Regions from separate parts of the Virgibacillus salexigens genome, predicted to be linked through region 1. Evidence: predicted binding sites of a transcription regulator. Region 1 holds the regulator's gene; each other region holds the start of a gene.

The links. Region 1 encodes Rex, which represses fermentation and respiration genes when NADH is low (regulators of the CRP and FNR family bind a similar motif). Its sites were predicted from a motif close to TTGTGAAATATTTCACAA; they were not measured.
Region 2: BN990_RS13380 (hydroxymethylglutaryl-CoA synthase) is a predicted target of Rex. The motif match lies at 1,601-1,618, and genes of this name have one in related genera.
Region 3: nsrR (nitric oxide-sensing transcriptional repressor NsrR) is a predicted target of Rex. The motif match lies at 2,039-2,056, and genes of this name have one in related genera.
Region 4: qoxA (cytochrome aa3 quinol oxidase subunit II) is a predicted target of Rex. The motif match lies at 1,873-1,890, and genes of this name have one in related genera.

Annotation. Positions count from the first base shown of each region.
Region 1 is NZ_CCDP010000003.1:5,795-9,003, reverse strand. It holds gene BN990_RS18235 (CPBP family intramembrane glutamic endopeptidase) at 1-111, shown strand, start outside; gene BN990_RS18230 (YdiK family protein) at 174-374, shown strand; gene BN990_RS18225 (hypothetical protein) at 386-793, opposite strand; gene BN990_RS18220 (redox-sensing transcriptional repressor Rex) at 863-1,510, opposite strand; gene BN990_RS18210 (ABC-F family ATP-binding cassette domain-containing protein) at 1,758-3,209, shown strand, end outside.
Region 2 is NZ_CCDP010000002.1:111,335-114,543, forward strand. It holds gene BN990_RS13375 (CoxG family protein) at 1-314, shown strand, start outside; gene BN990_RS13380 (hydroxymethylglutaryl-CoA synthase) at 368-1,543, opposite strand; gene queE (7-carboxy-7-deazaguanine synthase QueE) at 1,753-2,475, opposite strand; gene queD (6-carboxytetrahydropterin synthase QueD) at 2,476-2,910, opposite strand; gene queC (7-cyano-7-deazaguanine synthase QueC) at 2,910-3,209, opposite strand, start outside.
Region 3 is NZ_CCDP010000004.1:62,390-65,598, forward strand. It holds partial or broken gene BN990_RS20830 (SDR family NAD(P)-dependent oxidoreductase) at 1-396, opposite strand, end outside; gene hmpA (NO-inducible flavohemoprotein) at 722-1,939, opposite strand; gene nsrR (nitric oxide-sensing transcriptional repressor NsrR) at 2,072-2,524, shown strand; gene BN990_RS20845 (GNAT family N-acetyltransferase) at 2,634-2,909, shown strand; gene BN990_RS20850 (excisionase family DNA-binding protein) at 3,047-3,209, shown strand, end outside.
Region 4 is NZ_CCDP010000002.1:835,956-839,164, reverse strand. It holds gene BN990_RS17020 (FAD-dependent oxidoreductase) at 1-666, shown strand, start outside; gene BN990_RS17015 (alpha/beta hydrolase) at 764-1,471, shown strand; gene qoxA (cytochrome aa3 quinol oxidase subunit II) at 1,943-2,902, shown strand; gene qoxB (cytochrome aa3 quinol oxidase subunit I) at 2,943-3,209, shown strand, end outside.

The DNA.
Region 1 (3,209 bases):
ATTTTCGTGCACATGGCCATGAATTCAATTGTCGTTATCGCGCAATATAATATTGATCCAGCTGAATTAGAAAGGCAACTGAAGGAATTACAAACCATTTTAACATTATAATTTCGGGGGATCTCCCCCGATCCGCCTTATGGTGGGCTTGATATTTAACGGGGGCTTTACAAATGAAGATTTCACCAAAAACCATGGCAATCATTTATTTTATCATGGGAGTATTTTTTACCTATATTGCAATCTTAAGTGTAGATGAAACGATTTGGAATGTAACAACAATGGTGTTAGCTGTTTTTGCTACACTCGAGATTGGTGTCAGCATTCGCTTAATATCTCTTCATTTTCGCTTAAAACACAAAAAGAAGGAATAGCAGTTAGCCTGCTATTCCTTCTTTTTATTCTTTTGGTCAGATGATGGATCATCACCCAAATGAATAACTTCCATCTGTTCCATTAAATCTTTTGTTGTGTCATATGCCGGTGATTCGCTATCAATTGTATTTATATATTCTGTTACATCATAACTCATTATATTTAGTTGTTCCCGATTTCCATCTTCCATTTCATTCCAGCTCATTGCCTCCTGCGCATTGACCTTTTGCCCTTTTATTTCTTCATTTCCACCCACAGCCAATGTAATCATCAACATACCGATGAGAAGTAAAAAAATAATACTGCGTTTTCTTACCACTGTGATTCCTCCATTATAACTTTTATCGATGCCATCAAGTAAGTATGCCTTAACATAAGAGATGCTTCGATCTATGTACATCATAGTTAGCCAGTTCAAGTTATCTAGACCTTCTATTGTATGCTATACCCCACTTACTGAAAAAAGAAACCCTATTCGGCTTCTTTTTTAATCCAGCTGCTTCGTCTCTTCTAGCGGATAATGCTTTAAAAAATATACCAACGCTTGTAATTCAACAGCAAGATCAATATGATGTACACGAATATACTCGGGAACAGTAATTCGAGCAGGCGTAAAATTGAGAATCCCAGTAATTCCCTCTGCAACAAGTCTATCAGTAATCCCGTCCGCTTCACTCGCAGGTATCGTCAAGATAGCAACATTCACACCATCTAATTTTTTTTCTAAATCTGCAATATGATAAACAGGAACATCGCCGATCGTCGTACCTACTTTTTCCGGATCACTATCAAATGCCATTTTAATAAGGATATTATTATTTTTCATGAAATTATAATGTAAAAATGCTGTACCCAAATTACCTACCCCTATTAAAGCAACATCTGTTGTTTCGTCCTGATCTAGGGTTTTACGAAAAAAACCAAGTAAATATTCAACATTATAGCCATATCCTTTTTTACCTAGTGCTCCAAAATAGGAAAAATCTCTTCGAATTGTAGCTGAATCAACTTTGACAGCATCGCTCAATTCTTTTGAAGATACTCGCTTTTTTCCTTGATGATTTAAGTTATTAATAAATCGATAATACAATGGTAGCCGCTTCGCAGTTGCTTGAGGTATTTTATTATGATCCATTGCTATTCCTTCTTTCTTACGATAATAATCCCCATTGTTCTACCAGATGCATCGCTTAATGGTAGACACCCTTTTATTGACCGCTTACATGTTACATCGCAGCAAATAGTTCTTGTAGAAATTGTGACAGTTATTGAGCTCCACCTCTATTTTAGCAGAAAAATGGAAATAAGTCGTGACCGATTTCACAATTATATTGCTTGGCTTCCCGCAATTAAGATACACTAGTATAGATGAGGTGAAACGTATGATACTAATGCAAATAAATGGACTTTCAAAGGCGTTTGGTGCTGATGAAATTCTATCCAATATTAAATTAGAAGTAAAAGAAAATGATCGTATAGCAATTGTTGGCAGAAATGGTTCAGGTAAATCAACGTTATTAAAAATAATGGCTGGTGAACTTACTTATGATGAAGGTGAATTGTTTAAACCAAAAGATTTAACCCTTGGTTATTTATCACAGCATACCGTACTGGAGTCAACTAAAACCATTTGGGAGGAAATGCTGGAAGTTTTTGTTCATCTACGTAATCAAGAAGAAGAGCTTCGTTTACTCGAAAAGCAAATGGAAAAAGCCCATGAACATTCCGAAGCGGATTACCAAAAATTACTTACGAATTACGATAAACTACAACATGCCTTTCAACAAAATGGCGGCTACACCTATGAAGCCGAAATAAAATCAGTACTAACCGGACTTGATTTTCAAGACTTTGATTACCAAACACCAATCCAAACATTAAGTGGCGGTCAAAAGACACGACTATCATTAGGAAAACTTTTACTAAAGAAACCGCAATTACTCATTTTAGATGAACCAACAAACCACTTGGATATTGGTACATTAAACTGGTTAGAAAATTATCTGTTAAATTATCCAGGAGCAGTAGTCATTGTGTCACATGATCGCTATTTTCTCGATAAAACCGTATCAGTCGTTTATGAAATAGCACGGCATAATACGAAAAAATATCATGGAACGTATAGTAAATTCCTTGAGCAAAAAGCTGCCAATTATGAAAAAGAATGGAAAGAATACGAAAAACAGCAGTCGGAAATTAAGAAAATGGAAGACTTCATTCAGAAGAATATTGCTCGTGCATCGACAACCAAACGAGCCCAAAGCAGAAGAAAACAATTAGAAAAGATGGACAAGCTCGATCAACCGCTTGGTGATGAAGCATCAGCTGCTTTTTCTTTTGGTATTCAGAAACGAAGTGGAAATGATGTATTGAAAGTAAATGATCTGTCCTTTCATTATGAAGATACCCATGAAAACCTATTCCAGCACCTTAATCTGCATATTAACCGAGGAGAAAGCATTGCTTTAGTTGGACCAAATGGAGTCGGGAAAACGACGTTCTTAAAAATTTTACTGGGAAAGCTGCAGGCTACAAATGGAAGTATTCAACTTGGAACAAATGTTCAAATTGGCTATTATGATCAAGAACAGGCTGATCTGAACTCATCAAAAACAGTATTAATGGAATTATGGGATGATTATCCGACGATTAATGAAAAAGATATTCGAACGGTTCTAGGTAACTTTTTATTTTCTGGTGATGATGTCTTAAAAGCCGTCAATACGTTAAGTGGTGGCGAAAAAGCACGATTAGCCTTATCAAAATTAATGATGCAGAAAGCGAATTTATTAATTTTAGATGAACCGACCAACCATTTGGATATCGATAGTAAG
Region 2 (3,209 bases), on a different contig from region 1:
GGAAATTCAAAGGCGACCTTGGAATCATACAAAAAACGGTGAACTTGAAAATAATTATTACGGAATGGCAGAAACCAACAAAAGTAACCTTTGACTTAAAAGGATTGAGTGAAAACTTTGACGGAGAAGGGTATTTTAAAGCAGAGGCACTAGCTGAATCAACAACAAAAATTACAGGAAATCTTTCCATTACTGCAGGTGGGCTGATGGCTAAAATGATTAATCCTGTCCTTAAATCCTTTGTTCCTAAAACAGCCAAGGAATTAACAGAAGCCATCGCTGAAGAGATCACTAAAATCGAAGCAACTAATTAATTGTAAAATAAAAACGGATTTCGTTTGCGGTTTCGAAATCCGTTTTTATATACTTATTTTTTGTCTTTGTGAACATAGTGTCGCATATGACCACTAATTCCTGATAACGCTATTTTGGCAGGATCTGATTCAATTTCAAGCTCGACAGTTGAGCCATCTGCTGGCAAGGTGTCTTCAAAAACTGTTTCATAAGCATCCACCGATAATTCTGTTCGAGAAGCAAGCAATTCTTCATGATCGTAAGTATTTAAATACTTACGATAACCAGGCTGTAGTACTCCTGTAAAGAATTCTCCAACAGCACCAGACCCATAACTAAATAAGCCGATTCTTGCACCGTCCTGTAACTCTTCCTGCTGTTCTAGTAATGATAGAAGGCTTAAGTATAAAGAACCTGTATAAATATTACCAACTTGCTTATTGTACGTTTTACTAGCTTCTAAATTGGCCACTAATCTTTCCTTATCTTCTTCCGTTCCTTGTTCATAGATCGCACGTAACGCTTTTTGACCCATTTTCGTATAAGGAAGATGGAAACAAATAGCTGTAAAATCTTCTAAACCGAACCCTGATTGTACTTTATAATCTTCCCATACACTCTCAAAGAAAGAAATATACTTTTCATTTGAAAGCTTGCCATCGACCATTGCTGTATCTGAGTAGACAGGGCGCCAGAAGTCCATAATATCGGCTGTTAAATAAGCACTTTTATCTTCTAAAGCTAGAATACGTGGGTCTGCACTAATAACCATTGCAACTGCACCTGCTCCTTGCGTTGCTTCTCCACCAGAGTTCAATCCATACCTTGCAATATCCGCACCTAAAACAAGCACTTTGCTTTTTGGATGTAAAGCAATATGACCCTTCGCCATTTGAATTCCAGCAGTAGCACCATAACATGCTTGCTTCACCTCAATTGTTCTCGCTTTTGGGTTCAGCCCTAATAGATCATGGATATATACCCCAGCTGATTTTGAATGATCAATACCAGATTCTGTACCAAAAATGACAAAGTCAATGTCTTCCTTATCTTTATCGTCTAATATATTTAAAGCGGCATTCGCTGCGAGTGAGACTGCATCCTGTGTAATCGGAGCGATTGCCATTTTCTCTTGTCCAATACCAATCGTATACTTTGCTGGATCAACATCTCTAGCGACTGCTAACTTATTCATATCTAAAAATAAATGTGGTGCATAAAATCCTATTTTGTCTATACCAATCTTCAATGTTCTGCTCCTTTACTACCATAGTTAGAATTCCTAAAAGTATCGCTTTCCTACCATTAGTGATTTTATTCACAATTAATTCTTTTTACATACCAATATATTAAATGATAATATAATCTACTTCTAAACACAATCATCGTGTGTTAACGACATAAAAAAACCCAGTTCTGTAAAGAAACAGTCTGGGCTCTTCTTGTATTAATTTATCCCTATACTCCACGCTTATTTCCCCAAAGAAATGTATGTAACTGTGGAAGCACTCGGACATCCTTTAGAATAGTGCTAACCATTACTTGGTCAATCAGCTCCTCGTATTTTTGCAGTAAATATAACGACAATGCTTGATCATTATCCATCGTAATTTCATCATTTCCCACCTGAAGATATAAGCTTACATCTGGATAGCGTTGATGGATATTTTCTGCGTATCCTAAATCATCTTCATTAAAGATGACTACTTTCAAACTGCATTTTCCACGTTGCTTTTGTTTCAATGAATCAATAATAAAATCAAGGGTTTGATAATTTGTTTTCATCCCTGAACTTGGAGGTTTTGGAGAAAGTGTTAGATCATCAATCTTTGTAAACCATGTCTGCCATCTACTCCCTTGTGTTTCGAGCGCTACCTCCAGATCGTGATCATGCAGGATATCAATCAGTTGATCGATTTGGGGGAGTAATCCAGGATTCCCACCTGAGATCGTCACATGACCAAATTGATCAGCACCTTTTTCCCTTAAATCTTGCATAATCTCTTCTGCTTCCATCATTTGAATGTGATGTTTTTCTGTACCATCCCAAGTAAATTTTGAATCACACCATGAGCAGGAATAATCACAACCAGCAGTTCGGACAAACATGGTTTTTCTACCAATAACCATTCCTTCCCCCTGAATCGTCGGCCCAAAAACTTCAATTACTGGTATTTTCACTTACCTATCCCCTTTCTTTGGACGATATACACAATAACTGGACGGTGTTTCTCGTAAATATACTTGCATACAGCGGGGGGAATGGGATAATGTATCTAAGTATTCCTGCACAAGTTCATAAATCGTCCGTGCCACAATCTCAGTAGTTGGAAAAGCATTGGGATTATGATCGGAAAAAGCAACATCCTGATTCATGACAACATGATCAAAACGTTTATGAATAAGATTTTTTATTTGTTTAAAATCTACTAAAAACCCTGTATGATTGAGTTCTTCACCAACAATAGTAATATTTGTAAAATACGTATGCCCATGCATCGATTGACATTTTCCAGTGTCTTGATGGGGAATATAATGGGCCGCAGCAAAATGAAAGTCTTTATTGATTTCATATGTATAGTTATGGTTTATGAAAGGATAGATTTGTTGGATCATTACGTTCTCACCTTTTTTCGATTTGCTTCATACTTTTCTAAACCAGTTTGACGTAATTGACAAGCAGGACACTCCCCACATCCACTACCTTTTAATCCGTTATAACAAGTCAATGTATTATTTTTCACAAACGAAAAAGCTCCTAATTGATCACTTAATTCCCATACTCCTGCTTTATCCAGCCACATAAGCGGAGTATGGATAACGAATTGATCATCCATTGCTAAATTTAATGTCACATTTAAGGACTTGGTAAATATATCTCGGCAGTCAGGATAACCACTAAAATCTGTTTCACA
Region 3 (3,209 bases), on a different contig from region 1:
TTTTTTGTTCGGCCATGATTGGAACATCATGTTTCATTCCTAAAAACACACCAGTTACATTAATGGACATTAGTTTATTCCAATCTTCTAATTCTGTCTCTATTAATAGTTTATTAATTGAGATTCCAGCATTATTAAATAAAATGTCGATCTGTTTATGGCTAAATAGCGTTTTTTCAACTGTTTATTTCCAACCTGCATCTTTACTAACATCATGCTTTATAAAAGTAGCTTCAGCCCCTATTGCCTTTATTTCATCTACCGATCGTTTCCGGAGTCTTCATTAATGTCAGTGAAGACAACTTTCGCTCCTTCTTTAGCAAATATCAGAGCAGTTTCTTTTCCAATCCCTGCTCCTCCACCAGTAATAATAGCGACTTTATCTTTTAATTTCATGTTATCATCTCATTTCTAGTATGATTAAAAGTGAATCAATCATGTATCTATTCTTATTTATTTCTAAGATAAAGCGATAGAGGTATACGGAAACGAAAGCTCTAAATTTAACTATTTATTTTATGTTTTCCATTCCGATTTGACCGGCCATGCTCTCAGCTACTTTCACGTCACTGGTTGCCTTAATTCATTTGATAAACGGTACCTCATTACATTCGGTGGCAATAATGTTACTTCTTAGAAAAATTCCGAACTACTTTCCGGATATAATTTTGTATCCTTGGATGGTAGTTCGGAATTAAATTTATTCTTGTTTCTTTTGCCTTTAGGCGCTAATATCTGCAGATGGTCCAAATGTTTCATAGTGAATAGCGCCGTCTTTCACCTCCATTTTTCTTAAAATACGAAGGATGGTTTGCATAAATCCATTTGGACCACAAACATAAAAAGATGCATTCGTGGTAGGAATTACACGATGGAGCCATTCATAATCAATATGACCATGTTTATCACAATCATCATGATCGTTACCATAGACAACATAATTTGTTATATTTGCATATTCCTTTGTAAGGTTTTTCACTCTGTCTTTCATTGCATGATGTTTGGCTGACCTTGCCGCATGGATAAAGATAACCTGTCGATGGGGCTGCTTTTCAATAACGGTTTCTAACATACTCATTAACGGAGTGAATCCCACGCCCCCACTAATTAGAACTAAAGGTGTTTGGCATTCTGAATCTAAGGTAAAGTCTCCAGCAGGAGCACTTATTGGCAGAATAGATCCCTCATGTATCGTTGTATGAAGAAAATTCGAAACGATCCCTTTGGGATATGCATTTCCCGGTTCACGTTTTACACTAATTCTATAAAATTCGGCATTCGGAGCAGTTGATAAACTATATTGTCGTAGGTGATCAAAGGGCTCATCTTCTATTTGTGCCTTAATGGTTATATATTGTCCTGGTCTGTATTTAGGTATTGGTAAACCATCCGTTGGTTTTAGGTAAAAAGAGGTAATTACTTCGCTTTCTACAACTTTTTTAATCACCGTGAAATCACGGTATCCTACCCAACCACCTATTTTTTGTTGTGTTTGTTCATACATTTCTGTTTCTATGGTTATAAACATTTCTGCGATGACGTTATATGCCATTTCCCAAGCTTTTAATATTTCCTCATTTGCTGTATCCCCTAAGACTTCTTTAATCGCTAATAGCAGATATTTTCCAACAATTGGATATTGTTCAGCTTTTATATTTATGCTCGTATGCTTATGTGCGATTTGTTTTATATGAGGAACTATTTCTTCTAAGTGTTCAATATTTGCTGCAGCTGCATAAATAGTATTTGCTAATGCTTTTGATTGTGCACCTTTTTGTTGATTCGTTTGATTAAAGATATTGTTTAATTCCGGATGATTCGCAAGCATCAGACGATAAAATTGTTTTGTTATTTTTTCTCCGTGTTCTTGTAATACTGGTACAGTCGCTTTAATAACGTCTATTGTTCTCTTGTCTAAGCTTTCCGTGGCATTTGTCATAAAAACTACTCCTTTAAAAGATGTATTTTTAATACACCTTTATTGTATGGAACTATTTTTCCTATTACAATGGGGATGAAGTCAATATGTGTTACAATAATGTGAAGTTATTAACAAGTGAGTGTGATGAGGGTGAATTTAAAGAAATATACAGACTATGCATTACGTGTGTTAATATTTACAGGATTAAAATCAAAGCAAGAACTGGCAACCATTAAGCAAATTTCTGACGTATATAATATTTCTCAGGAGCATTTAAAAAAAGTAGTTCATGAACTTTCAAAAAGAGAATTAATCGTGTCTGTAAGAGGTAGAAACGGTGGTATCAAGTTAGCTAAACCTGCAAATGAAATTAATGTCGGAATATTAATTCGCCAGCTTGAAAATGATTTTATAATGCTAGAGTGTTTTGATAAAGGAACAAATCACTGTGTGATTTCTCCGGGTTGTACGTTAAAACATGTAATTAATAAGGCGCTAGTTGCTTTTTTTAAAGTTCTTGAAGCGTATACTTTAGATGACTTAATAAAAAATGAAGAAGAACTTCAAAAACTAATGGGAATTACCATTCAAAAAGGGGAATAATTTAAGGGGATAACTTGGAAATAATTGATTGGATTACTGTATATTGCATAGATTCCTCGTTTTGTTTAAGACTAGTATATAAAACATTTCGAAGAAGGAGTAGTATCGCATGAACATTCAAAAAGGTGACCAAAAATTTTTTCTTGGGGAAGATGAACAGTACCCAAAAGCTGTCATAACGTATGGTTTTTCTGACGATGGGGATGTTGTTATCAATCATACAGAAGTCTCGGATGACTTACGTGGTCAAGGAGTGGCGGGGAAGTTGGTAGAGGAAGTCGTGAATTATGCTAGAGAAGAAGGGAAAAAAGTAAATCCTGTTTGTCCCTATGCCAAAAATAAAATGGAAAGAACGCCGGAATATAGGGATATCCTGGTACAATAATGAGTTGAAATTGACTAGGGATTCTCTTGTTTTTAGACTAGGTATTGGAATAGTATAATGAAGGACATAAGCAAGGTAGTGGTACAATTTCTTAGGTAAGTTACATTTCCAAAATGTATAGAAAGGGATGGAGGACAATGTATCTAACCATATCGGAGACAGCGGATTATTTATCTATGGAGGAACAAAAGATTAATGCGCTTGTTTTACAGGGAAGAATTCGAGCGGTTCACGATGGAGATCAATATTTAATTAATAAAGAACAATTCACTACTCATCTTGAACAAATGGAGAAATATC
Region 4 (3,209 bases), on a different contig from region 1:
ACAGAAGAAAAGGAAAAAAACTTAAAGAATGCGAAACAACTTAGTCTCTCTCTTTTATATTGGCTACAAACCGAAGCTCCTCGTTTAGACGGAGGAAATGGATATCCAGGATTACGACTGAGGAAGGATGTCCTAGGTACAGAAGACGGTCTAGCTAAATCACCATACATTCGTGAATCACGCAGGATTAAAGCCGTGTACACGATTACAGAACATAATGTAAGTCGTGAGTTAATAGGTAATAAAGGGATACATAGCTACTTTGACAGTGTGGGAGTAGGAAGTTATCATTTAGACTTACATCATACGACAATAACAAATCGAGCGTTTTATATTCCCTGTTATCCTTACGAAATCCCATTGGGGGCATTCCTGCCGATTCGAATTAAAAATCTATTACCAGCATGTAAAAATATCGGGACGACTCAAATCACCAATAGTTGCTATCGCTTGCATCCAACAGAGTGGAATATTGGAGAGTCTTCTGGGTATCTAGCAGCTTATTCAATCCTTAATAATATAGATGCCCATGTAGTCCGGCAAGATCAGAGTCATTTATCAAAATATCAAAATCTATTAAACAAATTTGGCATCCAAATCCACTGGCCAGAAAGTTTAGATTTGTCCGGGTTAACAGAGGAAGTAAAGACTCATAACTCACCTTAAACAAAAAAGAAAAAAGGTGTGGGAATCATTCTGTAAGAGGCCTATACTTATTGAAAATACTTTTAAAAAAACGGGTTGGGAAAGGGATTTTGATGTTGTGAAGAAATTTGAAAAGGTATTTTATAGTGAATTTCTAAACAAGAATTTTGATTACTATCTCTTAACATCCGATGATACAGTTAATGCATATGTTTTGTATATGCAAGATGGCAAAGATTATTTAGAATTAGGAGGATTAGAGAACACCGTAGAGAATATAATAGAATCCTATCCTGAATTAGCTAAAAAGCTTGTTTTTGTTTTAATACACCCTGGAGATTCCCTTGAGAGATGGCATTCCTACCATCATAGTGGCAACAATTTTTGTATGTATATTCAGTTCATGAACGATGAGTTCATTCCTGAAATTGAGGCTTCGTTAAAAAGGAATGTTGTAAAACGGGGGATTCTTGGGAGTTCACTAGGTGGGAACGTCTCGTTAAATATTGCGATAAAGGAACCTAGTAATTGGACACATCTGTTACTCCAATCTGCAGCAATTTCAAAGAAAGACATTGCTGTTATAAACAATGTCGCGACACTAAATTGGAATATTTATCAAACCGTGGGGATAGACGAGGAACAGTTTGTTTCTCCCATTACCAAAGAAAATCTATATATTCTAACGAGAAATCGTGAGTTATATCATACGTTTCTTAAGCAAGAAGCAACAGTCCAGTATAAAGAACAAAAGGAAAGACATGAATGGGCGTTTTGGGAAAAGGATTTAACTAGTGTTTTAGATTTTTTTATAAATACCCCGTAATGAGTTATAGCAGAGCCAAGCAGTTTATTAACTGCTATAAGGTTATATAGCATAAAAACTAAATTTTGTAATGTATCTAGTAGCTTCTAAAAATAAAAAAGTAGTAAAAAACCTCCATAAACATTTAATGGAGGTCTTTTACTACTGGGTTTGTTTTTCTTTGATAAAAGGTAATTATTACCTATCAAAAAAGTTGTCATTAATTAGCCCAACCATGAAAGCGCTAAGAAGGTTAGTATATTGCTAATAAGTCATTTTATCCCAATTTTTACTACCTATATTCTGCCATATTTTATTCATTAAATGTTCATTTTTTGTATGATAAAACTTGAACATTTTCTGACATCCAACACATCAATATTGTTTTTCAATGGTTATGGTATTAATATTGATGATGGATTTTGTGAAGTGTGTAACAAAAGTATTTCAATATATTTTCATTTAAACAACATGCAGGGGAGGGTATCTCTTATGAAATTGAAATGGGTGATGCTAGCATCGTTATTCACATTATTAGCGGTTCTTACTGGTTGTGAGCCATTATTAGTATTAGACCCTGAAGGTCCGCAGGCTCAAACCCAGGCGAATGTCATCTGGATATCAATTGCTATTATGTCTGTTATTGTAATTGTGGTATTTGCTATGTTGGCTTATATCCTATATAAATACCGCGCATCAAAACAATCAGACTCATATGAGCCACCGTATATAAAAGGGAATGTTATAGTTGAATCACTTATTGTAGGGATTCCGGTACTTATCGTAATCGTACTATCTGTAATTTCAGTTCAAAGTAACTATAAAGTAGAAGCTACTCCAGAAGGATATGAGAATGATGAGCCACTAGTGGTTTATGCTTCTTCTTCAGATTGGAAATGGCATTTTAGTTATCCTGAACAAGATATTGAAACGGTTAACTATCTTTATGTTCCAACTGATAGACCACTAGAGTTTAGACTTTATTCTTATGGACCAATTACAAGCTTTTGGATACCGCAACTGGGCGGTCAAAAATACGCAATGTCCGATATGATAACTACGCTGCATTTAGCCGCAGATAATGCTGGAGAATTTATGGGTAGAAATGCGAACTTTAGTGGGGAAGGTTTCGCTGAGAATACATTCAGCGTAGAAGCAATGCCGCAACAAGAATTTAATGATTGGGTGAAAGAAGTCAAACAAACAGCAGATCCACTAACGGAGGATAAATTTAATGAATTGCTTGAGCCCGGTCATCTTGGTCAATTAACCTTTACAGGCACACACTTAGAATTCAACCCTCCACCACAAGGGCATCATGAAGGTCATGGTGCTGGTTCGGAAGGTGAACATAATGATGAATCTAGTTCAGAACACGATGCACATGGTGAACATGAATCAGATTCCGGTCATGCAGATGAAACAGAGGAAAACACAGAGCATCAACATTAAGAATTAGTACATCTGGGTTATCCGGAAAGGAGAAATAAGAATGGACTTTTTTGAACGATTTCTAATTCCGCATCCGAGTCCAATTATTTACGCATCGATGGCTGCTATTGTTCTTACTACAATAGCAATCATCGTCGGTCTTACCTATTTTAAAAAATGGGGATATCTATGGCGTGAATGGCTTACAACGGTTGATCATAAGAAAATAGGAATTATGTATTTAATCTCTGCCTTGCTCATGTTGTTTAGAGGTGGAGTAGACGCTATCATGATGAGGGCGCAAACATCCATGCCAGAGAATACGTTA